DNA from 3 places in the Pseudarthrobacter sp. DSP2-3-2b1 genome. Region 3 is predicted to be linked to each of the others. Evidence: riboswitches for the same ligand, from Rfam matches in the RefSeq annotation. Region 3 holds a riboswitch; each other region holds the start of a gene.
The links. A riboswitch is a leader RNA that binds a small molecule or an ion and turns the genes downstream of it on or off. The one in region 3 is predicted to bind thiamine pyrophosphate.
Positions count from the first base shown of each region.

Region 1 (9,904 bases), on a different contig from region 3:
GAGGCTGATCGTGGGGATCGTCGAGGAGTCCAGCAACCTCTACGGCCTGCCCAGCTGGCTGGCAGGCGCCCGCACTGCATCAGGGGCGGAAGCCAAGTGCTCGGATGCCCCTTTGACGGCCGGCGGTGACGTAGCGCTGACCCAGTTCGTGTCACACGGCTTCGATTACGACTACTCGTGCGATTAGCTGCTGGTGCAGTCAGCTACCCGCGCGGTCAGCGCCAGACGAAGTTCCAGGTCCCCGCGCTGACGGCTGAGACTACGGCGGCAGCCGCGATCAGCACCCCGCCCAGCACAACCCAGACGTCCATGACCGAGTAGGTGGATTCACGGGCCCAGGTCCTTTGCGCGCTCCCAAAACCGCGGGCTTCCATGGTGACGGCCAGCCGGGAAGCCCGGCGGATGGCCTGCACCAGCAGCCCGAAACTCTGGCCCAGCGTTGCCCGCATCCGCTGGAGGGGACTGCCGTGCGAGCCCACGCCCCGGGCCCGCCGCGCCATCCCGATGGTCTGCCATTCTTCAGCCATGAGCCCCACCAGCCGCATGGCCGCCAGGGTGCCGAGCACAAAGCGGTGCGGCAGTTTTGCCTTCTGGGCAAGCGCGTCGGCGAGGTCGGTCGGGTCAGTGCAGCTCATCAGCAGGATGGCCGGCAACGCGATCGCCAGCCCGCGGAGCATAAAGCCAACCCCCAGCTGCAGCGAACCTTCGCTGATGGACCAGATGCCGACGTCGAGCAGTACAGCGCCGCTGTCCGCCGCCACAATCGCGGTGCTCCAGCCGCCCAGGGCTGCCGCGAGGATGAGCGGCCAGCCCCGCTGCCACAACAGGCGGAGAGTCAGCCCTGCAAGGGGAAAAAGCGCCAACTCGGCCACCAGCGCCGTTGTAGCCGAGACCCAGTCGATGGAAAGGGCCAGCACCAGGGTGATCAGGAAGACTGCCGCGAACTTCACCAGCGGGTTGGCCCGGGTGAGGACGGCATGGTTGCCGCGCAGGTTCAGTTCTGCCCTCATGAGGCACCGGCGTTTAGGCGCGCCCCGCCGAGGGAGGCCGGGCCAAGGTGCAGTTCCGTGCCGCCCAGGACAGCGCTGAACTCCTGATCGTGCGTCACCGAGACCACCGCGGTTCCGGCATCGAGCAGTTCAGAGAGGAAAGACGCAAGTTCCGCCCAGGTGTTGGCATCCTGGCCGAAGGTCGGCTCGTCAAGGACCAGCACCTTGGGGTGGGCTGCCAGGACCGTAGCCACAGAAAGCCGCCGCTTTTCGCCGCCGGAGAGCGTATACGGGTTGGCTTCCACCAGATGCGTCAGGCGAAGCCTTTCCAGCAGGTCATCCACCCGTTCCTCCCCGTGACCCAGATGCCGCGGGCCGAACATCAGCTCATCCAGCACATTGCCGGTGACGAACTGGTGTTCGGGCTCCTGGAAGACCGTTCCGATGCGGGAAATCAGTTGGTTTGCCTTCCACTTGAAGGGGTCGATCCCGGCTCCCTGGCTGAGATCGACGGCGGCGGAAACCTTGCCGCGGACCGGTGCGAGCAGGCCGGCGAGGGTCAGGGCGAAAGTGGATTTTCCGGCGCCGTTGGGCCCCGTCACCGTCAGTGCTTGGCCTGCCCGTACCTGTGCGGTCACGCCCTCCTGTACCGGCACCGGCGGGATGGTCCTGAAGCCCCGGCGGCGCGGACGCTCGCGTGAGACTGCCAGGTTTTCGGCGGCGAGCAGCAGGTTCCCGGAGCCGGCGGAGGTGCGGGTCCGGGTGGGCGGGAGGTATCCCGGCACCCAGACACCGGCCCCGATCAGCATCTCCCGCGCCTCGGCGAGCACCTGGTCCGGCGGGCCGTCCAGCAGGACCGCCGAACCGTTGGCCGAGCCGGGCTGCAGCACCACAATCCGGTCCACCAGGTCCTTCCACACGGACACCCGGTGTTCCACCACCACCAGCGTTGCGCCGGTCTTGTCCAGGCAGCGGCCCACCGCGTCACGGACTTCGAGCACCCCTGCGGGATCAAGGTTGGCCGTCGGTTCGTCGAGCAGGATCAGCCCGGGCCGCATCGCCAAAATGCCCGCGAGCGCCAGGCGCTGCTTCTGCCCGCCGGACAGGGCCGACGTCGGGTGGTCCAGCGGGAGCCCCGCGGCACCCTGCCGTGCGGTTCCAAGCGCCGCGGCGCCATGCTGTGCGGCACCCTGCCGTGCGGCACCAACACCGCCGGCGGCACTCCGGAGCCCGACGTCGTCGAGCGCTTCCTGCACGCGCCGCCAGATCTCGTCCCGGGGAACCGCCAGGTTTTCGGCGCCGAAAGCGACGTCGTCACCGACTCGAGAGAGAACCACTTGGGTTTCCGGGTCCTGCTGCATCAGCCCGGAGCGGCCGCGCTGCCCGCGGGGAACTCCGCCGTCGATCAGCAGCGAACCGGTCTCGTCGGCGTCGTCCCCTTCATCCCCCAGCACCCCGGCGAGGGCGTGCAGCAGAGTGGATTTGCCTGCGCCGGAAGGGCCCAGCAGGAGCACCCGATCGCCCGGAGCAATATCGAGATCGAGCCCCTGGACGGCGGGGGCTGACCGGCCGGAGTGGCGCCAGCCCCAGCCGCGCGCGGTCACCGCGGCGGGGCGCACCAGTGCCGCGGTGCCGGCGTCGGAAGCGGCCATCAGCTGAAGACAGGCTCCGAAGCTGCCTTTCGTGACGCAAAGGAGCTAAGCACGCCGGTCCGGGCCAGGCCACGGGTGGCGATCCAGGACAGCGCACCGGCAATCACAGCGCCGGAGATGGTGCAGAACACGATGTAGGCCAGCTTGTCACCGGGTTCATAGGCGATGTTCCAGCCCCACGGGAGGAAGGAGTCGTTCAGGCCGCAGAACAGTCCGGCCCCGGCGCCGGCCAGCAGCGCGACGATCAGGTTGTACTTCTGGTGCAGGAACGGCGCGAACCTGAACCTGCCGTACACCAGCAGGAAGAACACCAGCTCGGCGCCCAGGCCCTGGAGGACTCCGGAGATCAGCACCGTGGCGCCGTACTGGGAGCCCATGATGAGCTCGCCGGTGGCCGCTACGGTTTCGCAGAAAAGTGCTGCGCCCGGCTTGCGGATGATGAGCATGCCCAGCACCGCGGGGATCATCCAGCCGCCGGCCAGCAGGCCGGTGAGCGGGGGGTAAACGGCGTTCATCGGCGCGGAAACGATGCCCGCGCCCTGCGACCATGCCCAGAAAATGACGCCGCCGGCGATCGCGATAAGCGCGGCCACCACAATGTCTACGACGCGCCAGGTATTGCTGGTCTTTTTGTTCAATGCTGCAGTGCTCATGTTGGTCCTCCTGAGGAACAGGAGGGGAAAGTGCATCCCGGCACGCGGCGTTGCCGCCGTCGCCGGACACTTCGAGAACTCGACTCCCTTGCGCCGGTACTAACCGGATCAGGTTCGAGGGTCTGCGGCTGTCCGCACTCTCAGCGCCCACCTACGGTTCCCTGGCTATGCCAGTGATGTCCGACGGCGGCGCTCCCCTGTCGTAAATAAATCTGCCCTGTTGGGCGTGGTCCAGTTTACACCGCCGGAGGGGTAGATTGTGGGCCATGACCTCCGACCCGTCCTCCGTTACAGCATTCGATCCCGACTCCGGCGAAGACCAGCCCCGCGCCGCCCTGGAAGCACTGATAGCGCGGATCGAAGGCGAGATAGCCGAGCTTCAGTTCCCCCGCTTCACCAAGGATGACTCCCTGAACCTGGGTCTCCTGCTGGTGGAGCTGGGCAAGGGCCGGAACATGCCCATCGCGATCGATATCACCAAGGCAGACCAGGTCCTGTTCCATGTGGTGCTGGACGGCGCCACGCCGGACAACGAGCACTGGGTGCGGGCCAAACAGCGCACGGCGGCGCGCTATGAAGTTCCCTCACTGCTGGTGGGCCTGCGGGGCCGCCTGGATGGTGGCCGGATCGAGGACCAGGGCTGGTACGACGAATCGGTTTATGCGGCTCACGGCGGTTCGTTCCCTATTTACGTCGCCGGCGTGGGGGCCGTGGCCACGGTGACGGTTTCGGGCCTGCCGCAGCAGGCGGACCACGACCTTGTGGTGGAAGCTCTGCGGGAGATCCTGGCGTCGATGCGGTTAGGCTAAGGTCAGTCCCTTTTCCGCCCGCTAGGAGTCACAAGAATGAACCTTTTCATCAAGCTGCTTGGCACCGGTGTCAGCCTCGGCGCCGGATTCCTCGGCACCAAGGTAGTCAACGCCGTGTGGGAGAAGTCCACGGGCCGTAAGCCGCCCACAGGTAAGCACGAGGACACCCCCACCACCCTGCGGTCCGCCCTGACCTTCGCGCTCATCTCGGCCTCGGTCAGCACCATCATCCAGGTGCTTGCCAACCGTGGCACCCAGCGCGCCATCACCCGCTTCGCCAAGTCCCAGGACATCGTCTAGCAAATAACACCGACGGCAATCCGGCCGTCCGGCAATCAGTCCGGACGGCTGGCGTCGGACGCTTCGTCCCGGGCCGACTTCGCTGCCTTCTGAACCACGGCTTCCAGCTCATCGGAGCTGAGCAGCTCACGGTGGAGGTGCTTGGTGCGGTAGCCGGCGCGGCCCACCATGTGCGCGGAGACCGGTACCGTGAGCAGCTGGAAGATCCACGCCACCAGGAGCACCGGCCACACCCACACGGTGCGCATCTGCAGGCCGATGGCCGCCAGCAGCAGGAACAGGCCCAGTACCTGCGGTTTGGTGGCTGCGTGCATGCGGCTCAGCAGATCCGGAAAGCGGAGCAGGCCCACGGCTGCGGCCAGCGACATCAGTGCACCCACCACCATGAACACGGCGGAGACGGTGTCGATGATGTTGTCCATCAGGCTGGCGTCAGGATTCATTGGGCTGCTCCTGCCGGCCGGCCACGAAGCGCGCCACAGTAACCGAGCCGATGAAGCCGACGATTGAAAGCGCCACCAGCAGCATCAGGTTGTTCAGGTGCCGGTTGACGGCCATGTCGATGCACAGGGCGGCACCCAGGATGGCGAGCAGGACGTCCGAGGCCAGCACACGGTCCAGCAGCGAGGGTCCGCGGGCAATCCTGAGAATGGCGCCCACTGCTGCCAGGGAGAGAATGACTGCGGTGACAGTCAGGACGGTCTGCATCATGCTGCGGCCTCCTGCCGGACGGTTTCGAGTTCTTCCGCGGTGCCCATGATCCGGATCAGGCCTGCCTCGATGGCGCGGACTTGCTGGCGCAGTTTCTCCACGCCTTCAGGAGTGCTGATGTTCAGCGCGTGGAGGTACAGGGTGGAGGTGGAACGGTCCACTTCCACCACCAGGGAACCGGGGATCAGCGAAATCACGTGCCCTGTGGCGGTGACCACGAGGTCCTGGTGGCTGCGTAGCTGGACGGCCACGACCGCGCTGATCACCTGCGGTCCGCGTACAGCGGCCAGGTACATCACTTCGAGGCTCGCAGCCACCACTTTGCCCAGGAACTGCAACGCGAACGGCACGGCGTGGAGGATATTGAAGCGGCCGCTCAGTTCCACGGGAGGCAGGTAGAACATCCGCGCCACCAGCACTGCCAGCAGCGCACCGAAGAGCAGGTTTCCCGGGCTGAAGTCCTGCCACAGCGCGCCCCAGACAAGGACCAACCATACGAGCAGGGGAAGCTCCTGCCGCAGGGAAATCCGGCGTCGGCTCATTTTCCGCCTCCGGCCTTCAGCGCCAGGTCCGGAACGGGCGCGTCCTCGCCCAGCACCGCCTGGATGTAGGAGGTCCGGTCCAGCATGTCCTGCGCCGCCCTGTCCGCGAGGTTGAACAGCGGGCCCGCAAAAACGGTGAGTGACACGCCCAGCAGCACCAGTCCCAGCGTCGGGCCCAGCATGGTCCGCGGCAACAGCGTAACGTTCGTGCGGCCTGCCCTGCTTCCCGTATCCGAATCCTCGGGCGCGGCCAGCAGGACGGGGTCCGGGTACTCGGCGTCCGTGGGCTTGCGCCAGAACGCACGGTTCCAGACCCTGGCCACCGCCAGGAGTGTCAGGAGGCTGGTCACCACACCGCCGATCACCAGGGCATAGGCCAGCGGGGTGCCCAGTTCGATGCCGGCCTGGATCAGCCCCACCTTGCCCAGGAACCCGGAGAACGGCGGGATGCCCGCCAGGTTCATGGCGGGCACAAAGAACAGGATGGCCAGCACCGGGGACAACTTGGCCAGGCCGGCCAGCCGGTCCACGGAGGAACTGCCGCCGCGGCGTTCAATGAGCCCCGTGACCAGGAACAGGCTGGTCTGGATGGTGATGTGGTGGGCCACGTAGAACACGGCGGCGCCCAGCCCGGCCACGGAGGACATCGCCAAGCCGAAGACCATGTAGCCGATGTGGCTGACCAGGGTGAACGAGAGCAGACGTTTGATGTCGCTTTGGGCCAGGGCACCCAGGATGCCCACCACCATGGTCAGCAGCGCCGCCACCATCAAGGGTGTGTTCAGGCTGTCGCCCGGAAACAGCAGGGTTTCGGTGCGCACCATCGCGTACACGCCAACCTTGGTCAGCAGGCCCGCGAACACGGCCGTGACCGGGGCAGGCGCGGTGGGGTAGGAGTCAGGCAGCCAGAAAGACAGCGGGAACACAGCGGCCTTGATGCCGAACGCCACCAGGAGCATAACGTGCAGCAGGGTCCGGGTTCCCTCGTCCAGGTCCGCGAGCTTGATGGCGAGATCAGCCATATTCACGGTCCCGGTAGCGCCGTAGACCATGGCGATGGAGATCAGGAACAGCACCGAGGACACGACGGACACCACAACGTAAGTGACGCCGGCGCGGATGCGCGGTCCGGTCCCGCCCAGCGTCATCAGGACATAGCTTGCCGTCAGCAGGATCTCGAACCCGACGTACAGGTTGAAAAGGTCCCCTGAGAGGAACGCGTTGGAGACTCCTGCCACCAGGATCAGGAAAGTCGGGTGGAAGATCGATACCGGCGCGTCCTGGTCGCCGTCGGCCATGCCCTGCCCGGTGGCGTAAACCAGCACCGCCAGGCTAACGGCGGAGGACACCACCAGCATGAGGGAGGAAAACTGGTCCACCACCAGAACGATGCCCCACGGTGCCACCCAGCTGCCGATCTCCACTGCGGCCGTTCCGCCGTTCCAGACAGAAGCCAGCAGCACGCATTCAAGCAGGAGCGTCAGGGACAACACGCCGATACTCACGGCGCGCTGGGCACGGGAATGCCGGATCAGCAGGAAAGCCAAAGCCGCGCCGAGGATGGGAAGCACGACGGCGAGCGGGGCAAAGCTTGCGATGTTCACTTCACACCTCCTTCAGGGCCAGGGGTGACGTTGCGTGATCCAGGCTGCTCTTCGGCAGCGGCATCCGCAGCAGGTATCTTTCGGGCGCCGGCTTTGACGGTCGCGCCTGCTTCAGGGGCGTCTCCGGGCGCGGCATGGTCGGAGAGGGAGCTTCCGTCGCCGCCCAGCATCGTCAAGGGAAACTCGGAGGTCTCGGCCGGAATCTCGGCGTCGTCCTCGGCATCAAAACTGGGGGTCTCGGCGACCCGGAGGTCTTCGAGGTCGTATTCGATCTCATCCTGGCGGGCGAGTACCCAGGTCCGGTAGATGATGCCGAGCATAAAGGCCGTCACAGCGAAGGAGATCACGATCGAGGTGAGGATCAGGGCCTGCGGAAGGGGGTCCGCGTAGTCCTGCGCGGCTGTGTCCTTGTCATAGAGCGGGGCCAGCCCGGCGTAGCCGCCGGTGGCAAGGATCAGCAGGTTGGTGGCGTTGGCCAGGAGCATCAGCCCCAGCAGTACGCGGGTAAGGCTTCGTTCCAGGATCAGGTAGATGCCGCACGCGTAAAGCGCCCCCATGACGATCAGCAGGGTCAGGTTGACACTCATCCTTGGCCCTTCGCAGTGGTTTCGGCGGCGGCGTCCACGGTCCCGGGCCCGTCCGCCGCTTGCCGGTCAGAACCCTGCGCAGCTGGCTCTGCGTCAGCCTGCAGTCCGTCGTCGGACGGTTCTCCTTCGGGCGGTTCTCCTTCGGGCGAGGCGGCGTCCTCTTCGAAGTGCTCGTCAATTTCGGCGCCGAGGGTCCGCAGGACGTCCAGCACCAGGCCGATCACCACGGTGTACACGCCGATATCGAAGATGGTGGACGTGACGAACTTGATGTCGCCGAACACCGGCAGCCACAGCTCGATGATGGCGCTCTGGAACACCTGGCCGCCCAACAGCAGCGGCACCACGCCCGACGCGGCCGCCGTGGCGAGCCCGATCCCCAGCAGGGTTCCCGCTCCCACAGGAGTTGCCTCGCGCAGTTCAAAGCGGCCCCCTGCCAGATAGCGGATGGCCAAAGCAAGCCCTGCTGTCAGGCCGCCCGCGAATCCCCCGCCCGGCAGGTTGTGCCCGGCCAGCAGGAGGTAGAGGGAGAAAATGATCAGGGAGTGGAAGATCAGCCGGGTCACCACCTCAAAGATGATGGAACGGCGTTCGGGTGCCAGGGTCCGTCCCGCCACAATCCAGGCATCCCGCGCGGACGCCGCGAACCTGCGGCTGATGGCCAGCGCTGCAGCCTCCCGGGATCCTGGATCCACTCCGACCCGGCGGCCCACGCTGCCCTCGGCCACCGTGGTAGACATCTTGATCCGGTCACCCCGCCCCCGGACAAAGATCAGGCTGGCAACGCCGGTGGCGGCCAGCGCCAGGACCGAGATTTCACCAAAGGTGTCCCATGCCCTGATGTCCACCAGGGTCACGTTGACGATGTTCAGCCCGCCGCCGCCCTCGTAGGCGAGGCGCGGAAACTCCAGTGAAACAGGCACGGCCACCCGTGCTCCCATGGCAAAAATGGCCGCGAAGACCATGGTGACCCCGAATGCCAGGCCGATCACCACACGGACCACGCGGTACCTTCCGCCGGTCCGGTCCCTGAGCTCGGCCGGAAGGCTGCGCATGCCAAGGACAAAGGCGACCAGAATGATGGTTTCCACCAGCATCTGGGTGAGGGCGAGGTCCGGGGCTCCCTGGAGGGCGAACATCAGTGCAATGCCGTAGCCCGTCACGGACACCATCAGCACGGCCAAGAACCGCTTGTTTGCCTTGACAGCGGCCAGGGCACCGATCACGATTCCGGCCCCCACCACCGCCTGCAGCGGCGAGTACGGGTCGATGAAATACAGGTTCTCCGGCAGCGGCTTGCCCGCCAGCAGCATGACCGTCAGCGGAAGCGCAAACGCCATGGAGAGGATGACGGCCAAGTAGAAGTACAGTGAACCGCGCTGGGTCCGCCCGGTGATCCACACCGCAGTGTCATCCAGCGCCCCGATGGTGAGCTGGTAGGCCCTGTCAGCATCAACCCAGCCCGGCACGAGGTCCTGTGCCCGGCCCACCGCCGTCCGGCCGAAGTACATCGCCAGGCCGAGTGCGAAGGTGAGGGCCGTCAGCCCCAGTGCCGGGTTAAACCCGTGCCACAGCGCGAGGTGGCCTGCCTGCTCGGCCGCTGTCCCGGCGTCGGGCGCGGTGGAGGCGAACAGTGCGGCGTAGGGCTGGATCCAGGAATCCACTGGTGCCGGCCACAGTCCATAGACGATGGTGAGCAGGCTGAGGAGGGCAGGAGCCGCCAGGAATGAAGGACGTACCGCCTTGAACGGCGTGGGCTCCACTCCGGGCTTCGCCGCGAAAGCTCCCCACATGAACCGGGCGCTGTAGGCGAACGTCAGGATGGAGCCCAGGACTATGCCAGCGAGCACTGCTACGCCCCACGGGCCGCTCTCCGCATGGTGGACAAAGGCCTCAAGCACCGATTCCTTGGCCACGAAACCCGCGAGCAGCGGCACGCCGGCCATGGACGCGGCGCCGATTCCTGCCACGATGCCCAGTGCCCTGGACGAGCGGAAGACGCCGGACAGTTTGCGGACATCCCGCGTCCCGGACTGGTGGTCGATGATGCCCACCAC
Region 1 covers NZ_JAFCTI010000014.1:52,581-62,484, reverse strand. Annotated here, with positions in the region: gene ACP7AX_RS16095 (hypothetical protein) at 1-187, shown strand, start outside; gene ACP7AX_RS16090 (energy-coupling factor transporter transmembrane component T family protein) at 216-1,010, opposite strand; gene ACP7AX_RS16085 (ABC transporter ATP-binding protein) at 1,007-2,641, opposite strand; gene ACP7AX_RS16080 (ECF transporter S component) at 2,641-3,294, opposite strand; TPP riboswitch at 3,362-3,503, opposite strand; gene ACP7AX_RS16075 (heme-degrading domain-containing protein) at 3,561-4,103, shown strand; gene ACP7AX_RS16070 (DUF4235 domain-containing protein) at 4,140-4,403, shown strand; gene mnhG (monovalent cation/H(+) antiporter subunit G) at 4,439-4,846, opposite strand; gene ACP7AX_RS16060 (monovalent cation/H+ antiporter complex subunit F) at 4,836-5,114, opposite strand; gene ACP7AX_RS16055 (Na+/H+ antiporter subunit E) at 5,111-5,656, opposite strand; gene ACP7AX_RS16050 (Na+/H+ antiporter subunit D) at 5,653-7,260, opposite strand; gene ACP7AX_RS16045 (Na(+)/H(+) antiporter subunit C) at 7,257-7,847, opposite strand; gene ACP7AX_RS16040 (Na+/H+ antiporter subunit A) at 7,844-9,904, opposite strand, start outside.
Region 1: it holds a riboswitch for thiamine pyrophosphate, as region 3 does, so the genes downstream of both, ACP7AX_RS16080 (ECF transporter S component) here and thiO (glycine oxidase ThiO) in region 3, are expected to answer to the same signal.

Region 2 (9,904 bases), on a different contig from region 3:
TGACCGTTGTGGCACCCGGCGCGGATGCGCTGGAAGGCTTCGCCGCCGTCGTAGCTGACGAACTGAACATCCGTTCGGTCCGGCTGCTCGACGCCGGTAGCGCCGCCCCGGAGGAGTTCGGGATCGAGCAGAAGCTGGTGGTCAACGCCCGTGCTGCGGGCCCGCGCCTGGGCAAGAACGTCCAGCAGGCCATCAAGGGATCCAAATCCGGCGATTGGTCAGTTACCGACGCCGGTCTGGTCACCGCCGGGGGGCTGGAACTGGAACCGCAGGAATACACGCTGGAAACCGTGGTCGCGGAAACCGCTGAGGGTGCCGGTTCACGGGCCGCTGCAGTGCTGCCCGGCGGCGGCTTTGTGGTGCTCAACACCGAGGTCACACCGGAACTTGAAGCCGAAGGGACGGCACGCGACATGGTCCGCGCCATCCAGCAGGCCCGCAAGGACGCCGGGCTGAACGTCAGCGACCGGATCCGGACCACCGTCACGGCCGTGCAGCAGGTCCTCGATGCCCTGCTGGCCAACGCCGAACTGGTCAAAACCGAAACCCTGACCCTCGAGCTGGACACCGTACCGGCCGGCTCAGGCGAACCGCGCATCACCGTCGAAAAGACAGAGGCCTAGGAAATGACCGACGAATTCTCCGTGGAAAGTGTCTACGCCGAGCTGCTGGGCCGGGCCCCGGAAAACAAGATGGAGCCGCGTCTTGCGCCGCTGTTCCGTGCCATGGATGTGCTGGGGGAGCCCAACAAGGCTTTCCCGATCATCCACGTGACCGGCACCAACGGCAAGACCTCCACTGCCCGGATGATCGAGGCAGGGCTGCGGGCGCACGGCCTGAGCACCGGCCGCTACACCAGCCCGCACCTGTCCAAGGTCACCGAACGGATCAGCATCGACGGCCACCCTGTGTCGGATGAGACGTTTGTCCGCATCTGGGATGAGATCCGGCCCTACCTGCAGATCGTCGACGACGAACTCACCGCAGCGGGCGAGCCCCGGCTGACGTACTTCGAATGCCTGACCATCCTGGGGTTTGCCGTGTTCGCCGACCAGCCGGTCAACGTGGCAGTGATCGAGGTGGGACTTGGTGGCATCACGGACGCCACCAACGTTGGCGACGGCCAGGTATCAGTGATCACCCCCATCTCCCTGGACCACACGGACCTGCTGGGAGACACCACCGAGGACATCGCCTACGAGAAGGCCGGGATCATCAAACCCGGCGGTTTCCTGATCAGCGCAGCCCAGCCCGTTGACGCGGCCCAGGTGCTGCTGGAAAAGGCCAAGGAAGTCTCCGTGCCGTTCCGTTTCGAAGGCGTGGAGTTCGGCGTCGAGTCCCGGACTGTGGCTGTCGGCGGGCAGGTGGTCAGCATTCAGGGCATCGCCGGCCGGTATCCGGAACTGCTGCTGCCGCTGCACGGCGCGCACCAGGCCCAGAACGCGGCCGTTGCCGTGGCTGCCCTCGAGGCCTTCTTCGGCGGCGAAAAGGAACTCGACGCCGAAGTGCTGCAGGAAGCCTTCGCTTCCGTCACCTCGCCGGGCAGGCTGGAAGTGGTCCGGACGGCGCCCACCATCATCGTGGACGCCGCCCACAACCCCGACGGAATCCGGGTCTCGGCCGAAGCGATCCAGGAGGCCTTCAGCTTCACCCGGCTCGTGCCGGTGGTTGGCGTGCTGAAGGAGAAGGACGCCGAGGAAATCCTGCGCCAGCTCAAGGAATCCCTCGGTGAAATCGCGGAGGAATATTGCTTCACCCAGTCCAACTCGCCGAGGGCAGTACCGGCAGCCGAGCTGGCTGAACTCGCAGTGGAGATGGGTTTCGGCGAGGACAACATCCACATCGCCGAAAAGCTCGACGACGCCCTCGAATGGGCCGTGGAACGCGCCGAAGCCAACGACGACCTCTCCGGTGGTGTCCTGGTGACGGGGTCAATCACCCTGGTGGCCGAGGCACGGATCCTGCTCGGAAAGACGGAGGCTTAGCCATGGCCAGACTGACCAAGGCCCAGCGGGAGTGGCGTCCCGGGATGCCCAAGAAGCGCCGGTCCACAAAGGTGATGTTCGCTTCCACAGTCCTGCTGCTCGAGGCATTCGTGGTGTTTTTCGCCACCCTGGCCGTTTTCGGACTTAAGCGCGGGGAGTTTCCGCCGGCGCTGATCCTGGGCACCGGAATCGCCCTCAGCCTGGTTATGATCTTCGCGTGCGCGGTGCTGTCCAGGCCTTGGGGTGTGGGGCTGGGCTGGATCCTGCAGATCGTGCTGATCCTGACCGGGATCGTTGAACCCATGATGTTCCTCGTGGGCGCGCTGTTCGCCCTCGCGTGGTGGTACGGGATCCGGACCGGCATCCGGATCGACTCCGAGTCCGCGCAGCGCGAACGCGACCAGGCCGAATGGAACTCGGCGCACCGGGACACCCCGGAAGCCTCGTAGAATTGTCCCGAAACCCCACCAACGCATTGGAGCAGTTGTGAGCATTGAGCGCACCCTAGTTTTGATCAAGCCCGACGGCGTGGCCCGCAACCTCAGCGGCGCCATCCTGAGCCGCATTGAGGCAAAGGGTTACACCCTCGCCGAGCTGAAGAAGGTGGACGCGAGCCGCGAGTTGCTGGAGCAGCACTACGAGGAGCACGTGGGCAAGCCGTTCTACGAGCCCCTTGTGGAGTTCATGCTCAGCGGGCCCGTAGTGGCAGCGATCTTCGAGGGCCACCGCGTCATCGAAGGCTTCCGCTCCCTCGCAGGAACCACCGATCCCACCATTGCCGCACCGGGAACCATCCGCGGCGACTTCGGCCGCGACTGGGGCCTGAAGGTCCAGCAGAACCTGGTCCACGGATCGGATTCGGTGGACTCCGCTGAGCGCGAGATCAAGATCTGGTTCCAGGCCTAGCCAACGCGGGGTCACTGAAAACCCATGCCGGGCTGTTTATCGGGCGTTATATGACCCCGCCCTGCACACAAAAAAGAGCCCCCGCTTCTTCGGAAACGGGGGCTCTTTTGTGCGTCTGCTAGAAACCGGACGTACCCGCGAATACCTGAATGAAGGCGAAGAAGATCGTGGCGATCACTGCCACGTACAGCAACGCGGTGATGATCCAGCCAGAGTCGCCGAGCAGGCGCGCCGCGCCGGCCGGGGCCGGGATGACACCATGGGTGACGTTCCGGATGGTCACCCAGACAAACAGTGGAATCATCGCGGCCCAGACGATCATGCAGAACGGGCACAGGATGTGGATCTCGTAGAGGGCCTGGGACCACAGCCACACCACAAACGCGAAGCCCAGCGTAACGCCAACCTGGAGCCCGAGCCAGTACCAGCGGGCGAAGGTGGCCGCGGACAGCAGGGCCATGCCGACGGCGAGGGTGACGGCGAAGGCCACAATGCCGATGAACATGTTGGGGAAGCCGAACACCGAACTTTGCCATGTCTGCATGACCTGGCCGCAGGAGATCCACGGATTCACATCGCACACGGTGGTGTGGTTGGGATCCTTGAGGACCTCAAGCTTTTCCAGGACCAGCGTCCCGGACGCCAGCCAGCCGATCAGGCTGGTGATGACCATCAGCCAGCCCAGGGGCCGGTTGCGGGTCATGGGCGGAACGGCTGCTGAAGTCACAGGATCCGGGCCTGCCATGCGTTCGGCTGCGGGGCTGCCGGTGCCTGTGGCGGGGGAGATGCTGGGCATGGTTCGTGGCGTCCTTTGCGTCGGGTGCTCCTTGCCTGATTGTAACGCCGTGGGCTGGGGACAGCATTCAGCCGGAAGGCCGTTCGATCCGCGTCCGGGCTTCCGCCGTCTTTCAGTCCGGGTGTGAGAGAATGAACGTGGCTGGAGGCCGACCCACATTCGGACTCCGGTCCGGTGGCTTGTTCCCAAGACCGCCAATGACGAGCAGGGCAGGCTTTGGATCCTCTGATCCGGCGTCCCGCGTCCCATTGGTCGGCACCTGGTTGTGGCACGTAGAACAACGGGTTTCAGGACACAGCCAACGGCTCCCACGGGCTGCCGCACCCCACTGCCGGTGCGAACCTGAGAGTATCCACTTGACTTCTGTCAACGCCTGCGGGTTTTGACAATATGTGCCCCACTGGGTGCCGGATGTGGCGGTACGTCAGGGGCAGGAGTGTTGCCACATATGGAAAACGAACAAGTACCAGCCGTTAATGACGAAGCAGCAGTGGCTGAGGCCGTTGAAGCGCCGAAGAAGGCCACCCGGACCCGCCGCAAAGCGGCACCCAAGGCTGCAGCCGCCACGGACACCGCAATCGACGCCGGTGCCGCAATCGACTCCGGTGCCGCAACCGCGGCAGAGGCAGCAGCGCCCGGCACGCCTGAGGCACTGACTCTGACCGGCGACGACGCCGCCGCTGCACCGGCCGCCAAGGCGCCCGTCCGCCGGACACGCACACGCAAGGCAGCCGAGGCAGAACCGCTTCCCGCCTTCGCTGCCGAGGCCACGGAAACACCCGCTGCTGTAGAGCCTGCTGCCGTGGAGGCTTCCGCCGCGGTACAGAGCGAAGAGACTGCCGTGGACACGAAACCTGTCCGTCGCCGCCGCGTAGCCACCCGCAAGACCTCAGCCCCTGCGACTGCTGCACCGGAAACTGCCGCAGCCGCTGCTCCTGAAGCCGTGACTGCCCCTGAGACTGCCGCTGCTCCTGGAGCCGCTGTGGCTGTGGCCGCAGTAGTACCCGGAGGTGAGTCACCGGAAGTTCCTGAAGCCCCTGCAACGCAGGCTCAGGAGCAGCAGGAAACAGCTCGGCAGGAGACCGCTGCCCCGGCGGCAGAGTCCGCCCGCGCCGAGGTGGCCAGTCCCTTTGGTTCACTTTTCCTTGAACCAGGCTCGTCCACGTCGGTGCTTTTCCAGGCGCCTGACCTGAGCACGGTGGCCCGCCCGGTGCCGGCCGCCGTTCCAGCGGCCGTTGAACCTGAAGAGGACGACGCCGAAGACGGCGAAGCGGACGACGCCAACGGCCGCCGCAGGCGCCGCAGCCGTGGCCGCCGTGGCCGCAGCCGCACCGACGATACTGATAACGACGCCGAAGCTGCCGAAGGCGGCCAGGACGGCGCCGCTGAAGACGACGAAGAATCAGCAGGCCAGGCCGAAGAAGGCGTGACGTCCCGCCGTCGCCGCCGCCGCCGCCGTGGTGATCAGGACCTGGAGCTGACCGGTGGAGAAGGCGACGATCCGCCCAATACGGTGACACGCGTCCGCGCACCGCGCGCCGCCACCGAAGCGCCGGTCAATAACCGCGTGACATCCGTCAAGGGCTCCACCAGGCTCGAAGCCAAGAAGCAGCGCCGCCGCGAATCCCGCGATACCGGCCGCCGCCGCACGGTGATCACCGAGGCCGAGTTCCTGGCCCGCCGTGAATCCGTTGACCGGCAGATGATCGTCCGCCAGCGCGACGACAGAATCCAGATCGCGGTCCTCGAAGACGGCGTCCTGGCCGAGCACTTTGTCTCCAAGACCCAGCAGGACTCCCTGATCGGCAACGTCTACCTCGGCAAGGTGCAGAACGTGCTGCCTTCCATGGAAGCCGCGTTCGTTGACATCGGACGCGGCCGCAACGCCGTCCTCTACGCCGGCGAAGTGAACTGGGAAGCAGTCAACCTCGAAGGCAAGCAGCGCCGGATCGAAAACGCGCTCAAGTCAGGCGATACGGTCCTGGTTCAGGTCACCAAGGACCCCGTAGGCCACAAGGGCGCCCGCCTGACCAGCCAGATCTCCCTGCCCGGCCGCTACCTCGTGTACGTTCCCGGCGGCTCCATGACCGGCATATCACGCAAGCTCCCCGACGTCGAACGCAACCGCCTCAAGCGCATCCTCAAGGACCGCCTCCCGGAGCATGCCGGCGTGATTGTCCGCACCGCTGCCGAAGGCGCCTCGGAAGAGGAGCTCACGCATGACATCAACCGGCTGCGCGCCCAGTGGGAGGGCATCGAAAGCCAGTCCACCTCAACGAAGATCCTTGCCCCCGAACTCCTCTACGGCGAACCGGACCTCACCATCAAGGTGGTCCGAGACGTCTTCAACGAGGACTTCTCCAAGCTGATCGTCTCCGGTGAAGAAGCCTGGGACACCATCGAGGCCTACGTCACTTACGTTGCCCCGGACCTGGTGGGCCGGCTGGAAAAGTGGACCAAGGACCAGGACATCTTCGCTGCCTGGCGGATCGACGAGCAGATACACAAGGCGCTCGAACGCAAGGTCTTCCTGCCGTCCGGGGGCTCCCTGGTGATCGACCGTACCGAAGCCATGACCGTGGTGGACGTCAACACCGGTAAGTTCACCGGCAGTGGCGGCAACCTCGAGGAAACCGTCACCAAGAACAACCTCGAAGCAGCCGAAGAAGTGGTCCGGCAGCTCCGGCTCCGCGATATCGGCGGCATCATTGTCATCGACTTCATCGACATGGTGCTCGAGTCCAACCGCGACCTCGTCCTGCGCCGCATGGTGGAGTGCCTGGGCCGCGACCGCACCAAGCACCAGGTCGCCGAAGTGACATCACTGGGCCTGGTCCAGATGACGCGCAAGCGGATGGGCACCGGGCTCCTTGAGGTCTTCGGGGAACAGTGCGAAACCTGCGCCGGCCGCGGAATCGTCACCCATGACGACCCCGTGGAACACCGCCGGGCAAATACTGTTGCCGCTGAGCACCACGTGCAGCGTGCCGACAGCCACCGGACCGAAGCGCCGCGCACCGATCAGCGCCCTGACCAGCGCATGGATCCGGCGCGCGGAGACAACCAGCCCGGTGGCCGCACGGACCGCAAGCGCCGCCGTGGCCGCGGGGGCCAGCCCCTCGAAGTCGCGCCGGCAGCCCCGGTGCAGATCCACACGGTCCACCCTGACCCCAGTGACGCCGAGCGCCACGCCAAGGCTGAGGCCACCAGGGCTGCACTGGCAAACATTGCCGCTGCTGCACACGCTGCACACGTGCATGAAGAGGAGGTGGCGCAGGCACTTGGCGCTGCTGGCCAGGCTGCTGCGGCGGCACCGGCGAAAGCACCAACGCCGGCACCTTCCCAAGCGTCAGCCGCAGCACCTGCGGAACGCACCGGAACCGACCCCAGCAGCCGTCCCGGTGCAGTGCTGACGTTCGGTGGAGAGCAGGTTGTGCTGCCGTTCGTGGAGCACCACGCGGATCACCCGCAGTCGCCTGCCCTGACCCTGGACCGGCTTGCCGAGGCCTTCGCGCATCTGGGTGCACCGGTTGCCGGGCCTGAAGCCCAGGCAGCTGAAGCTCCGGCTGCCGGGACGGCCGTACCGGCCGAAAAGGCCCAGGCTGCAGTCCAGCCGGCCCGCCAGCAGCCAGCCGCGGAGGAGAAGGACTACTCGGATCACACCGCGGACCAGACACGTACCCGCCGGCCGCGGCGTAACCGAAGTGCCAGCCGTGCCCAGGGCGCAGCCAATGCCACGTCAGTGGAGCATCACGAGGCCGCGCCTGCGGCTTCCGCCGGGCACTCCCACGCCGCCAAGGCACCGGAACCCGCCAAGGTTCCTGCCGCTGACAAACCGGCTGCGGAGGCCCCCATCATCCTCGGTGTAGGGGTTCCGGCTTCAGAGCTCTGACCAACCAAGCCGCGATGCCCGGCCGCGCCTGTTCTAGACAGGCGCGGACGGGCATTGCGCTTTAACCACCCGCCTTCAGGGTGTGGACGCTGGCCCCAAAACGTCACGGAAGGCCGGAACCCGCACAAGAGGCTAGGCTGAACCACTGACACGGGGTGCCGCGCAGAGTGCCGGCTGAGATCCAGACCCGTTGAACCTGTCCGGTTAGCACCGGCGAAGGGATGTCTCCTTGGCTTCTACTCTTATCCTGCCCCCGGCTGCCAGTACCTCCACTGCAGCTCCTTCTTCCGAAACTACCCCGGGCCAGACCTTACAAAGCCGCTCCACTGACGGCCACGTGCGGTGCGAAATACCCCGCGTTCTGTCCATCGCGGGCTCTGATCCCTCAGGCGGCGCCGGCATCCAGGCCGACCTGAAAAGCATCGCGGCCTTCGGTGGCTACGGGATGGCCGCCATCACCGCCCTGACCGCCCAGAACACCCTGGGCGTCCGGGCCGTCCACGTCCCCCCAGCATCCTTCCTGGCCCAGCAGCTCGAGGCCATCAGCGACGACATCACCATCGACGCCGTCAAAATCGGCATGCTGGGTGACGCTGAGGTGATAGCCGTGGTCCGCGGGTGGCTGGAAAAAGTCCGCCCCGCCGTCGTCGTCCTGGACCCGGTGATGGTGGCCACAAGCGGGGACAGGCTCCTGAAGGAAGCCGCCGAGGGTGCCCTCAGGGACCTGCTCAGGCTCGCTGACCTGATCACGCCAAACCTGGTGGAACTTGCACTCCTGCTCGGCGAGCCGCAGGCGCAAAACTGGGAAGAGGCACTGCAGCAAGGACGCCGGCTTTCTGCCGCCACCGGGGCCACCATCCTTGTGAAGGGAGGCCACCTCGACGGCGATACCTGCCCTGATGCCCTGGTCAACGCCGGGGGACTGCTTTCGCAGGAGGTGGTGGAGTGTGCGGGGGAGCGCGTTGTCACGCCGAACAGCCACGGGACCGGATGCTCGCTGTCATCGGCGATGGCTGCCGTGCAGGCCCGGCTGGGCGACTGGGAAGCCTCGCTGCGGCAGGTGAAGCCCTGGCTGGCCGGCGCGCTCCAGGCCTCCGGCCAGCTGGAGGTGGGGGAGGGAAACGGCCCGATCCACCACTTCCACCACGCGAAGCATGGCTTGGCGGAGGGCGAATTCGCTGAACTGCTGCGGCTGGAGGCGGCTCCGGAACTGGAAGCGATCTACGGGCTGGAGGTTATCCGGGACCTCACGGCCGGCTCCCTGAGCGAGGCGCAGTTCAGCTACTACCTCGCTCAGGACGCCATCTACCTCAACGGCTACTCGCGGGTGCTGGCCCGCGCCAGCGCGCTGGCGCCCACTGAGGCTGGTCAACTGTTCTGGGCCCGCTCCGCGCAGCAGTGCCTGGAGGTCGAGTCAGAGCTGCACCGGAGCTGGCTCAGTTCCCGCACGGTGGAGCCGGGCCTCGGGCCGGTCACGAAAGCGTATGTGGACCACTTGCTGGCGGCCTCGGCCTCCGGCAGCTACGCCGTACTGGTGGCTGCTGTCCTCCCGTGCTTCTGGCTGTACGCCGAAGTGGGGCAGACGCTGCACCGGGAGTTCGTCGATGCAGGCTCCCCGGATTCGCACCCTTATGCCGAATGGCTGCGGACCTACGCGGACGAGGACTTCGCTCAGGCCACCCGGGAAGCCATTGCCCTGGCTGACGACGCCGGACGCAGGGGCTCCGAGGACGAGAGGGTGGCCATGTTGGCGGCCTTCGGCCAGTCATGCCGTTTCGAAGTGGAGTTCTTCGACGCGCCGCGCCTGCACGCCTGAACGCCTGCGGCGCTTTCAGCCGGTAGGATAGTCGGGCACGGTTCCTGGTTGTCAGTGCTGTACCTGCTTGTGGGTCCTATCACAGTCAACCTGCCGTAACCAGCCTCATTTGCGGCCGAAGGCAAAATTAGCGTATTCTAGATCTTCGGTGCTTACGCCAACACTTGGGTTACGACCCCACGGCGTTGAGGCACAGCGAGAGCCCAGCCAAACATGGACCCAGGTTCCGCACGCAAATCTAGTAATAAACGTCGAGAGAAGTGAGTTCCCAAGTGGTGTACGCGATTGTCCGCGCAGGCGGCCGGCAAGAGAAGGTCTCCGTTGGAGACTTCGTTACCCTCAACCGCGTCGCCGGTGGAGCTGGCAGCACCATTGAGCTGCCCGTCCTGCTCCTGGTTGACGGTGAGAAGGTCACTGCCGCAGCTGCGGACCTGGCCAAGGTAACTGTCACGGCTGAGATCCTCAATGACCTTCGCGGTCCGAAGATCGTCATCCAGAAGTTCAAGAAC
Region 2 covers NZ_JAFCTI010000005.1:177,507-187,410, reverse strand. Annotated here, with positions in the region: gene ileS (isoleucine--tRNA ligase) at 1-623, shown strand, start outside; gene ACP7AX_RS08615 (bifunctional folylpolyglutamate synthase/dihydrofolate synthase) at 627-1,985, shown strand; gene ACP7AX_RS08610 (DUF4233 domain-containing protein) at 1,988-2,434, shown strand; gene ndk (nucleoside-diphosphate kinase) at 2,472-2,891, shown strand; gene ACP7AX_RS08600 (vitamin K epoxide reductase family protein) at 3,010-3,687, opposite strand; gene ACP7AX_RS08595 (Rne/Rng family ribonuclease) at 4,136-7,579, shown strand; TPP riboswitch at 7,721-7,818, shown strand; gene ACP7AX_RS08590 (bifunctional hydroxymethylpyrimidine kinase/phosphomethylpyrimidine kinase) at 7,929-9,395, shown strand; gene rplU (50S ribosomal protein L21) at 9,668-9,904, shown strand, end outside.
Region 2: it holds a riboswitch for thiamine pyrophosphate, as region 3 does, so the genes downstream of both, ACP7AX_RS08590 (bifunctional hydroxymethylpyrimidine kinase/phosphomethylpyrimidine kinase) here and thiO (glycine oxidase ThiO) in region 3, are expected to answer to the same signal.

Region 3 (9,904 bases):
GCGGCACTGAGGTTGACGGGGCCGCCTGCCGTCATAAGGATGTCGTCCTCGATCCTGACCCCGATCCCGCGGTACTCCTCCGGGATACCCAGGTCTTCGTTCTTGAAGTACAGGCCTGGCTCGATGGTGAAGACCATGCCTTCGGTGAGGACGCCGTCGAGGTACAGCTCCCGCTTCGCCTGAGCGCAGTCATGCACGTCAAGGCCGAGGTGGTGGCTGGTGCCATGCGGCATCCAGCGCCGGTGCTGCTGCCCCTCGGGGCTCACTGCTTCCTCAACGCTCACGGGCAGCAGGCCCCACCCGGCGAGGCGTTCGGCCAGTACCGTGGTTGCCGCCGTATGGATGTCCCGGAATTTTGCGCCGGGCCGGGCTGCCGCGAAGCCGGCGTCCGCGGCGTCCAGGACGGCCTCGTAGACCTTTCGCTGGACGTCCGTGAACCGGCCGTTGGCGGGCAGGGTCCGGGTAACGTCTGCGGTGTACAGGGAGTCGGCTTCCACCCCTGCGTCAAGCAACAGCAGTTCACCGGCATTGATCCGGCCGGTGTTCCGGGTCCAGTGCAGCACGGTGGCATTGTTGCCGGCGGCGGCGATGGTGTCATAACCAAGTTCGTTGCCTACTTCGCGGGCACGCGCAAAGAAGGCACCTTCAACAACCCGCTCACCGCGGGCATGGGTCAGCGCGCGCGGAAGGGCCTTGACCACTTCGACAAACCCCTCCACCGTGGCGGCCACTGCGGTCTCCATCTGCTCAATCTCCCACTCGTCCTTCAGGAGGCGGAGCTCGGAGAGTGCTTCGGAGAGTTTTTCGTCCAGTGCATCGAGGACGGCGAGGTCCAGGTTCTCAGGATCCTTGGCGGTGTTGTAGCGCGCGGTGTCCACCAGGGCATCGATGTTCTCGTCAACCTTGCGGACGAGGCGGATGGAGATGCCGCCGATTTCGGGAGCGCCAACGTTCTTGGTGATAGCCCCTTCGAGTTCATCGATGTGGGCGGTGGCCAGGCCAAGGCGGGCTTCGAACTCTGCGAGCGTTGGCCGCGCGCCGATCCAGAACTCGCCGGAACGGGAGTCCGCGTAGAACTGCTCTGTATCCCTGCCGGCTAGGGGGCGGAAGTACAGCGTGGCCCGGTGGTGACCGCCGCCGTCGCCCGTTCCCTCAGCAACCGGTTCCAGGATGAGCACGGCGTCGGGCTCGTGATCCAGGCCTAGCCCCGTGAGGTGCGCGAAGCCTGAGTGCGGGCGGAAGCGGTAATCGCAGTCATTGGAGCGGACCTTGAGCGGGCCGGCGGGAAGGACCAGGCGTTCACCTTTGAAGAGGCCCGAGATGGCCTTGCGCCGGTTCGCGGCGTGCGGGGCGACGGCGTCGAGCCCGGGCAGTTCCTGGCTGGCGGGCGCCCAGTTGCTGGCCATAAAGGCCTTGAAGGCCTCCGAACTGGGCCGCTGCGAGCGGTTGTTGACGCGCTCGTCGAGGGGCTGGGATGCAGAATCAGGGGTATTTTCGGCAGAGTTCACCGCACCATCGTCTCACCAGCGGCCTGACCCGGCCACCGCACCCGCGCTCAGGCTACTAGGCTGGGCTGGTGAGGATTGACCTGCATGCCCACTCAAACGTTTCCGATGGCACGGAAGCCCCGGCCGATGTGATGGCTTCTGCTGCCCGGGCCGGCCTGGATGTCGTCGCGCTGACGGACCACGATTCCACCGATGGCTGGGCGGAGGCATCCGCCGCGGCGCTGGAAAACGGGGTGGCACTTGTGCCCGGCATGGAGGTTTCCTGCCGGACAGAGCTGGGCATCAGCGTCCACCTCCTGAGCTACCTCCACGATCCGGCCCACCCGGGGCTGCTCGAGGAAATCACCAAGGCCAAGGACGCGCGCCTTATCCGCGCTGAGCGGATGGTGACTCTCCTGGCGGAGGACTACCCGCTGACGTGGGATGACGTCATCCACCATGTGGCGCCCGGCGCCACGCTGGGGCGGCCGCACATCGCCGACGCCCTGGTTGCCGCCGGGGTTGTCTCAGACCGGGCCGAAGCGTTCTCATCGATCCTGACCTCGCGTTCGCGGTACTTTGTCCAGCACTACGCCCCCGATCCCGCCACAGCGGTCGAACTGGTCCGGTCCGCCGGCGGTGTCCCGGTATTTGCGCACCCGGTGGCGTCAGGGCGCGGCCGGGTGGTGGGGGAGCATACCTACCGGGAAATGATCGACGCCGGCCTGGCGGGCCTGGAGATCGAGCACCGCGACAATCCGGCGGAAGGCCGGGCGTTTCTCCACAAGCTGGCGGAACGCCACGGCCTGCTGGTCACCGGTTCCTCGGACTACCACGGCACGGGCAAGCCCAACCTGCTGGGGGAAAACCTGACAACGCCCGAGGTCCTGGCGCGGATCGAGGAGCTCGGTACCGGCACACCTGTGGTGCGCCGGTCAGCTTCCCGCTAGCTTGGCGGGAAGCTGGTCAGCCTGAAACGAAACGAACTCCGCCCGCGCGCCCAGCCGTTTGGCCATGACATCGATGGCCGGCTGGTTCTGGTCCACGCAGACAAACTTCCGGTCCAGCTTTGCCGCCACTGCCCCGAGGGTCCCCGAACCCGCGAAGAAGTCCAGGCACCAATCACCCGGGCGGCTTGAGGCAGCCACCACACGGCGGATCAGGCCCTCGGGCTTCTGGGTGGGGTAGCCGGTTTTTTCCTTGCCGGTGGGGGAGACGATGGTGTGCCACCAGACATCGGTGGGCAGCTTTCCGAGTTCGCGTTTGGCGGGCGTGACCAGGCCGGGTGCCATGTACGGTTCGCGGTCCACCTCGGCGTTGTCGAAATGGTATTTCGCCGGGTTCTTGACGTAGACGAGGATGTTGTCGTGTTTGGTGGGCCAGCGGAATTTCGCGCGCGCACCGTAGTCGTAGGCCCAAATGATCTCGTTCAGGAAGCACTCGCGGCCAAAGATCGCATCAAGCATGACTTTGGCGTAGTGGACTTCCCGGTAATCCAGGTGCAGGTAGAGCGTGCCGTCATCGGCCAACAGGCGCCAGGCCTCCACCAGCCTGGGTTCCAGGAAGGACCAGTAGTCACTGAACGCGTCGTCGTACCGGTGCAGTGCGCCCTTGATGGTGTCGTAGGAGCGCCCTTTGAAGCCCACGCGGTCGCCGTCACCGTCGGTGTTGAGCACCATTCGGGTTTCCTGGCGCTTCTGGACCCTGCCTGTGTTGAAGGGCGGATCCACGTAAATGAGTGTGAAGGCGCCGTCCGGCAGCGAGGGGAGGAACTCCGCGTTATCCGCGTGAACCACCAGGTTGCTGCCGTCCGGCGCCCAGACGGTGTCAGTCATTGAGATATTTAGGCCTCGGTGCTTCCGGGCTGCGAGCCGGTGTCGGCACCCGCCACCACTTCGCCGTTGCGGCGGCGGGTGCGTGTCCGGCTCCGGCGGGTACGCGAGGGCTGCTCGCCGTCCGACGGTGCCGTTGCTGCAGCTTCAACAGCAGGACCGGTCCCTGCCGGTGTTGATTCAGACGGACGACGGCGGCGCTCACCGGATCGGCCGGCTGAATCGCCGGTGCCGCGGGAGCTCCGGACGCGGTCGCGGCTGGTGTCACGGGCACTAACACGGGCGCCTTCACGGGCACCATCGCGGGCCCCGTCACGTGAGCCGCCGGAACGGGTGCTGCTGTCCCGGCTGCTGTCGCGTCCGCCGCTGCTGCTGCGGGTGTTCTTCTTTCCGGTCTCGCCCAGGTCCTCCAGGACCTCGGCATTGACGCCGGCCAGCGTGCGCTTGTTGCGGGGGAGACGTCCCTTGGTTCCCTCCGGAATGTCCAGCTCTTCGAAGAGGTGCGGCGAAGAGGAGTACGTCTCCACCGGCTCGGGGACGCTCAGGCCCAGGGCCTTGTTGATCAGGCCCCAGCGGGGCATGTCGTCCCAGTCAACGAACGTGACTGCGGTGCCCTTGTTGCCCGCACGGCCGGTACGGCCAACACGGTGCAGGTAGATCTTTTCGTCTTCGACGCACTGGTAATTGATCACGTGCGTGACGTCGTCCACGTCGATGCCACGGGCGGCGACGTCGGTGGCTACGAGGACATCGACCTTGTTGTTGCGGAACGCGCGGAGGGCCTGCTCGCGGGCGCCCTGGCCGAGGTCGCCGTGGATGGCTGCGGCCGCGAAGCCGCGGTCCACGAGTTCCTCTGCCACCTTGGCTGCGGTGCGCTTGGTCTTGGTGAAGATGATGGTGCGGCCGCGGCCGCGGGCCTGCAGGATACGGGCAACAACCTCGATCTTGTCCATGCTGTGGGCACGGTAGATGAGCTGGCGGATATCGCGCTTGGTGAGGCCTTCGTCGTCGGGATCGGCAGCGCGGATGTGGGTGGGCTTCGTCATGTAGCGGCGGGCCATGGCGACTACCGGGCCCGGCATGGTGGCCGAGAACAGCAGGGTCTGGCGGACCGCAGGGGTGCCGGCGATGAGCGTCTCGACGTCGGGCAGGAAGCCAAGGTCCAGCATTTCGTCGGCTTCGTCCAGGATGACCATCTTGACGTTCTTCAGCACGAGGTGCTTTTGCTTATAGAGGTCGATGAGGCGGCCGGGGGTGCCCACGACGATCTCGACGCCCTGCTGCAGGGCTTCCACCTGCGGCTCGTACGCGCGGCCGCCGTAGATGGTGGTGATGCGCGCGTTGCGCTTGCGGGAGGCAGTCTGGAGATCGTTGGCTACCTGGACTGCCAGCTCGCGGGTGGGGACGATGATCAGGGCCTGGGGCGCGCCAGGGACGGCGAGCTTGTCGAAGCCGGCGTCGTCCGGTCCCACCACGCGCTGCAGGGCGGGGATGCCGAAGCCGAGGGTCTTGCCGGTGCCGGTCTTGGCCTGGCCGATGATGTCATGGCCCGAGAGCGCCACCGGCAGGGTCATGGCCTGGATGGGGAAGGGGTGCGTGATTCCGGCGTCAGCCAGGGACTCCACAATATCGGCGCGGACGTTGTAGTCCGCGAAGGATTTCTCCTCGATCTCGTGCGGCTTCTCGTCCGAGATGATGGTCTCTTCGGGTTCGATCGTCTCGATGCCGGCGTCGTCAGTCAGCAGTTGGTGGGTATGCAATTCACTCACAGGGGAGTTTCCTTATTCATTTGGGCATTGGCGCTGCCTGCTCAACGGGCCGGCCGGGAGGCCGTTCCGGAGCACGCTCGAAGCGCGCAAGCAAATCCAGTGGAAGCCGATCGCGGGCTATCTAAATGCTGGCACTGGTGACCAACGGGTACATCTCAAGATCGCGTAGGGGCGGGCTTGTTGAATTCAAAATCAAGGAAATCAACGACCGGGCATCCATATCTACTTCTTCAGTCTAGCCGCAAGGACCCCAATTACCGGCTTTGGCCACGTCAAACCGGGTGTAAAGGGCTAGGGCAGCAGTTCGAAATGGACCTCACGGGTGGCGATGTCCGAAGAGATCAGGCGGACCCTGACCTTGGTGCCGGACTCCAGATCGCCCGCACACCGGGCCGTGACGGCGGGTTCGGCGATCTGGATGACTCCTGACGGGCCGTTCCCGTTCTTTCCGTTGCCGTTTTTGCCATTCCCGTTTTTGCCGTTGCCGTTGTCCTTCTGCGGTTTGGAACCTGAAATCACAATCGCATCGAAATCCTGGCCGATGTGGTTGACCAGCAGCGCGGCCTCCACGGTGTCCAGCGCCATCCGTTCCATCCGGGCCGCCAGTTGATCGGACCCTGCCATGATTTCCGGCAGGGACGGAAGTGCCTCCCGCGCCCAGTCCGGTACTGGCCGGCCGTTGCTCAGGGCCTCGCAGATCACGAGGACAAAGCGGTCGATCAGCCTGCGCAGCGGTGCCGTGGTGTGGGCATAGGCGGCGCCGATGGCGGACTGGATTGCGTCGTCGGGGACAGTCCCGTCAAAGGCGGTGTAGCTGGCGCCACGGAACAGCATTCCGGCGGAGTGCAGGATGGCCAGCTGCCGGGGGTCGGTCGGATTGAGGCTGCGGAGGTATTCGCCGTAGCTGATTTTTCCGTCCCAGGGCTTGCCCAGGGCTTCGGTCTGGATCCGGAAATGGCGCAGCGACCTCTCGTCCGGGGCCGGCATGGTGCGCAGGATGCCCACCTTCCCGTCAAGCATCAGCTTGGCGGCCGCCATCCCGGTCATCAGGGAAATCTGCGCATTCCAGTCCTCCACCGGCAGTTGGGGCGCCGCGGCAATCCGGTAGCCGCCGTCGGGCAGCTGGACGATTTCCTGTTCCGGCATGTTCAGGCTCGCCCCGCCGCGCTGGCGCTCCAGCTCGACGCGCTTGAGCCCCACTTCCTTCAGGAGCTGCAGCACCGGGTTCTCTGACCCGGCGTCCAGTTCGGCCTGGACACCCTTATAGGACAGCTTGGCCCGGCTGGACATCCTGGCCCGGCGGACCGCCACGGAAGAGACCTGGGCGGCATCGTCCAGGTCAAACTCCCAGACGAACGCGGAGCAGAGCTGGCCGGCCAGGAGGCTTCCCGCCCCTTCGCTGATGACCTCCGGGTGCAGCGGGATGCGGCCGTCGGGCGCGTAGAACGTCTGGCCCCGCCGGCGGGTCTCGGCGTCCAGCCCGCCGCCGGGGCGGACGAACGAGGGGACGTCGGCGATTGCATAAAGGACGCGGTACCCGGCGCCGCCGCGCTCAATGAACAGGGCCTGGTCAAGGTCAGTGGACGACGCCGGATCCACGGTCAGGAACTCCACGTGCGTCAGGTCCGCTTCGGGCAGTTCGTGCGAGGCGACGGCGGCCTCGGCGTCGCGGACCGCCTCTTCCGGGTAGGGCCCGGGCAGCTCCAGCTCAGTCCGGAGTGCACTCAGCGCCGCTTCCAGGGCGTTGGTGTGTTCGCGGACGTAGGGAGCTAAACGATGATGTGGCACAAAAGTCAGACTAGCCCGATTTCCGCTGATCGTGCACGCCTGGGCCCGCCGCGTGGCTGGTTTTCACGCGGCTCGGTATCAGGCGGCCCCCGCGTCAAGGGCGGCCAGGAGCGCTGCGGCCGCGGCCGCAGGATCGGAGGCCTCAGTGATGGCACGCACCACCACAATCCTGCGTGCCCCGGCGGCCACCACCTGTTCGACGTTGTCCAGGTCGATTCCACCGATCGCGAACCAGGGGACGGTGGCCTGCGTAGCGCCGGCATCGCGGACAGCCTGCGCGGCGTACTGCACCAGGTCTAGGCCAACGGCTGCACGCCCGGGCTTGGTGGGTGTGGCCCACACCGGACCGACACAGAAGTAGTCCAGTCCGCCGTCGGGCGTGGACAGGGCGGACGAGAGCCGCAGGGCGCCCTCCACCTGTTCCGTGGTGTGCGTGGAAAGCCCGATCAGGGCGTTTGTGCCAAGCAGCGAGCGGGCGGATGCCACCGGGAGATCCTGCTGCCCGATATGGAAGACCGGCGCGCCGGACAGCAGGGCAATGTCCGCTCGGTCATTGACTGCCCACAGCCGCCCGTGGCGCTCGGCGGCGGCCCGGAGTACCGCCAGCAGCTCCAGTTCCTCGGCCGCCTCGATCGTCTTGTCGCGGAGCTGAATGATGTCTACACCGCCGGCAAACGCCGCCTCCACGAACTCGCCAAAGTCCCCGCGGTCCCGGCGCGAATCGGTGCAGAGGTAGAGCCTGGCACTGACGGGGAGTCCGCTGGCGGGATCCGGTGCGGAGCCGGTGGCGGATGTGCTGGAAGAGGGTGCGGAAGTCACGTTCATGGAAGCCAGCCTAATTCCCCTAAACTGGGCGGGTACTGCGGGAGCCCGTAGCAGCCGTCATAAAGCTGCCGGGCTGAGAGGGCATCAGAGCCGACCGCTTGACCTGATCCGGCTAGTACCGGCGTAGGGAAGGAACCCCTTGATGCTTCACGCTGAGCAGACAATCCATGCGGACATCCACGCGGATGTGGCGGTGATCGGCGGCGGAGTGGTGGGCCATTGCATCGCCTGGGAAGCGAGGCGTTCGGGCCGTTCTGTGGCCCTGATCGACGACGCCCCCGGCCAGGGCGCCAGCTGGGCGGCTGCCGGGATGCTCGCACCGGTCAGCGAACTCCATTACCAGGAAGAGGACCTCCTGGAGCTGATGCTCGAGGCCTCCGGCCGGTGGCCTGCTTTTGCTGCGGACCTTGCCCGGGCGGGAGCCCCGGATCCCGGCTACCTGACGACGCCGACCCTCGCCGTCGGCGCGGATGCTGGGGACCGCCGGGCGCTGATGGACCTGCGTTCGGTCCAGCAGGCCAATGGCCTCCAGGTGGAACCGCTCACCGTCCGCGAGGCCAGGGCCAGGGAAAGCCTTCTCAGTCCGGCCATCTCCTGCGCCCTGGAGATTGCTGCGGACCATCAGGTTGATCCGCGGAAACTGGTGGCGTCCTTGCGGGAGCTCTTGTCTGCCCACGAACCCGGTGCGGGATCCATGGTTGACGGGGCCACCGGCGGATTCGCCGTGGAGGACCGGGCAGCTTCGCTTCTCTGGGCGGACGGGCACGTCGCCGGCGTGAAACTGGCACGCGGTGGGACCATCCTTGCCCGGGAGACCATCGTGGCCAACGGGTTGCACGCAGCCTCCCTTGAGGGCCTGCCGGAAGGACTGCACCTTCCCCTCCGGCCTGTCTACGGGGACATCCTGCGCCTGGCCGTGCCCCGGCACCTCCGCCCGCTGGTCACATCCACTGTCCGTGGGCTGGTCCACGGTGTGCCCGTTTATCTGGTTCCGCGGCAGGACGGCACGGTGGTGATCGGCGCCACCCAGCGTGAGGACGGGCTGTCAGCGGGGGAGGGCGCTGCCGGAGCTGGTGCCAAAAGCCATGCGGCAGTCTCCGCCGGCGGCGTCTACCAACTGCTGCGGGACGCCCAGGTCCTGGTGCCCGCAGTCTCGGAGCTGGAACTCCTCGAAAGTACCGCAAGGGCGCGCCCCGCCACCCCGGACAACGCACCGCTCCTTGGCAGGGTCCCCGGCATCCACGGGCTGATCATCGCCACCGGGTTCTTCCGCCACGGTGTGCTCCTGGCACCGGCGGCCGCAGCAATTTGCGCGGACCTGATGGATGGCCAGGAGGACCGGCGTTGGGAAGCCATGAACCCCACAAGATTTTCCCGCACCCACCCGCAAAAGGAATCAGTATGAACATCATCCTCAACGGCTTGCGCCATACCGTGGCCAGCGACGCTTCCATTACTGCCCTGGTCAGCCAGGTCACCGGCCGTACCCTCGCAGCCAGCGGCCAGGCGGCCGACGGCGGGAAACTCGGCGTGGCAGTGGCCCGTAATGCCGAAGTTGTGCCCCGCAGCCAGTGGTTCGTGACAGCGCTCGCCGAGGGTGACGACGTCGAACTCGTCACGGCAGTCCAGGGAGGCTGACACCATGACAGAAACCGGCATCATCCCGACAAGCGGAAAAGACCACCCAGTGTCCAACGACCCCCTGATCATCGACGGGGTGGGGCTCGGTTCCCGCCTGATCATGGGCACCGGCGGCGCCCCCAGCCTGGACGGTCTGGGCGCGGCCCTGCTCGCGTCCGGTACCGAACTGACCACGGTGGCCATGCGGCGCTACTCGCCATCCGAATCGGGATCCCTGTTCCAGCTCCTGGTGGACCATGGGATCCGGGTCCTGCCCAACACGGCAGGCTGTTTCACTGCGCGCGATGCGGTCATGACGGCTGAACTGGCCCGCGAAGCGCTTGAGACCGACTGGATCAAGCTGGAAGTCATCGCCGACGAACAGACCCTGTTGCCGGACGCCGTGGAGCTGGTGGACGCTACGGAACAGCTGGTGAACCGGGGTTTCAAGGTTTTCGCCTACACCAACGATGACCCGGTCCTCGCGCTTCGGCTGGAGAACCTGGGGGCCACCGCCGTGATGCCGCTCGGCGCGCCCATCGGCACCGGCCTGGGCATCCTGAACCCGCACAACATCGAACTG
Region 3 covers NZ_JAFCTI010000002.1:363,453-373,356, reverse strand. Annotated here, with positions in the region: gene ACP7AX_RS04260 (aminopeptidase P family protein) at 1-1,508, opposite strand, end outside; gene ACP7AX_RS04255 (PHP domain-containing protein) at 1,577-2,437, shown strand; gene ACP7AX_RS04250 (DNA-methyltransferase) at 2,423-3,322, opposite strand; gene ACP7AX_RS04245 (DEAD/DEAH box helicase) at 3,331-5,088, opposite strand; gene ACP7AX_RS04240 (RNB domain-containing ribonuclease) at 5,380-6,876, opposite strand; gene thiE (thiamine phosphate synthase) at 6,955-7,701, opposite strand; TPP riboswitch at 7,729-7,849, shown strand; gene thiO (glycine oxidase ThiO) at 7,844-9,106, shown strand; gene thiS (sulfur carrier protein ThiS) at 9,103-9,339, shown strand; gene ACP7AX_RS04220 (thiazole synthase) at 9,344-9,904, shown strand, end outside.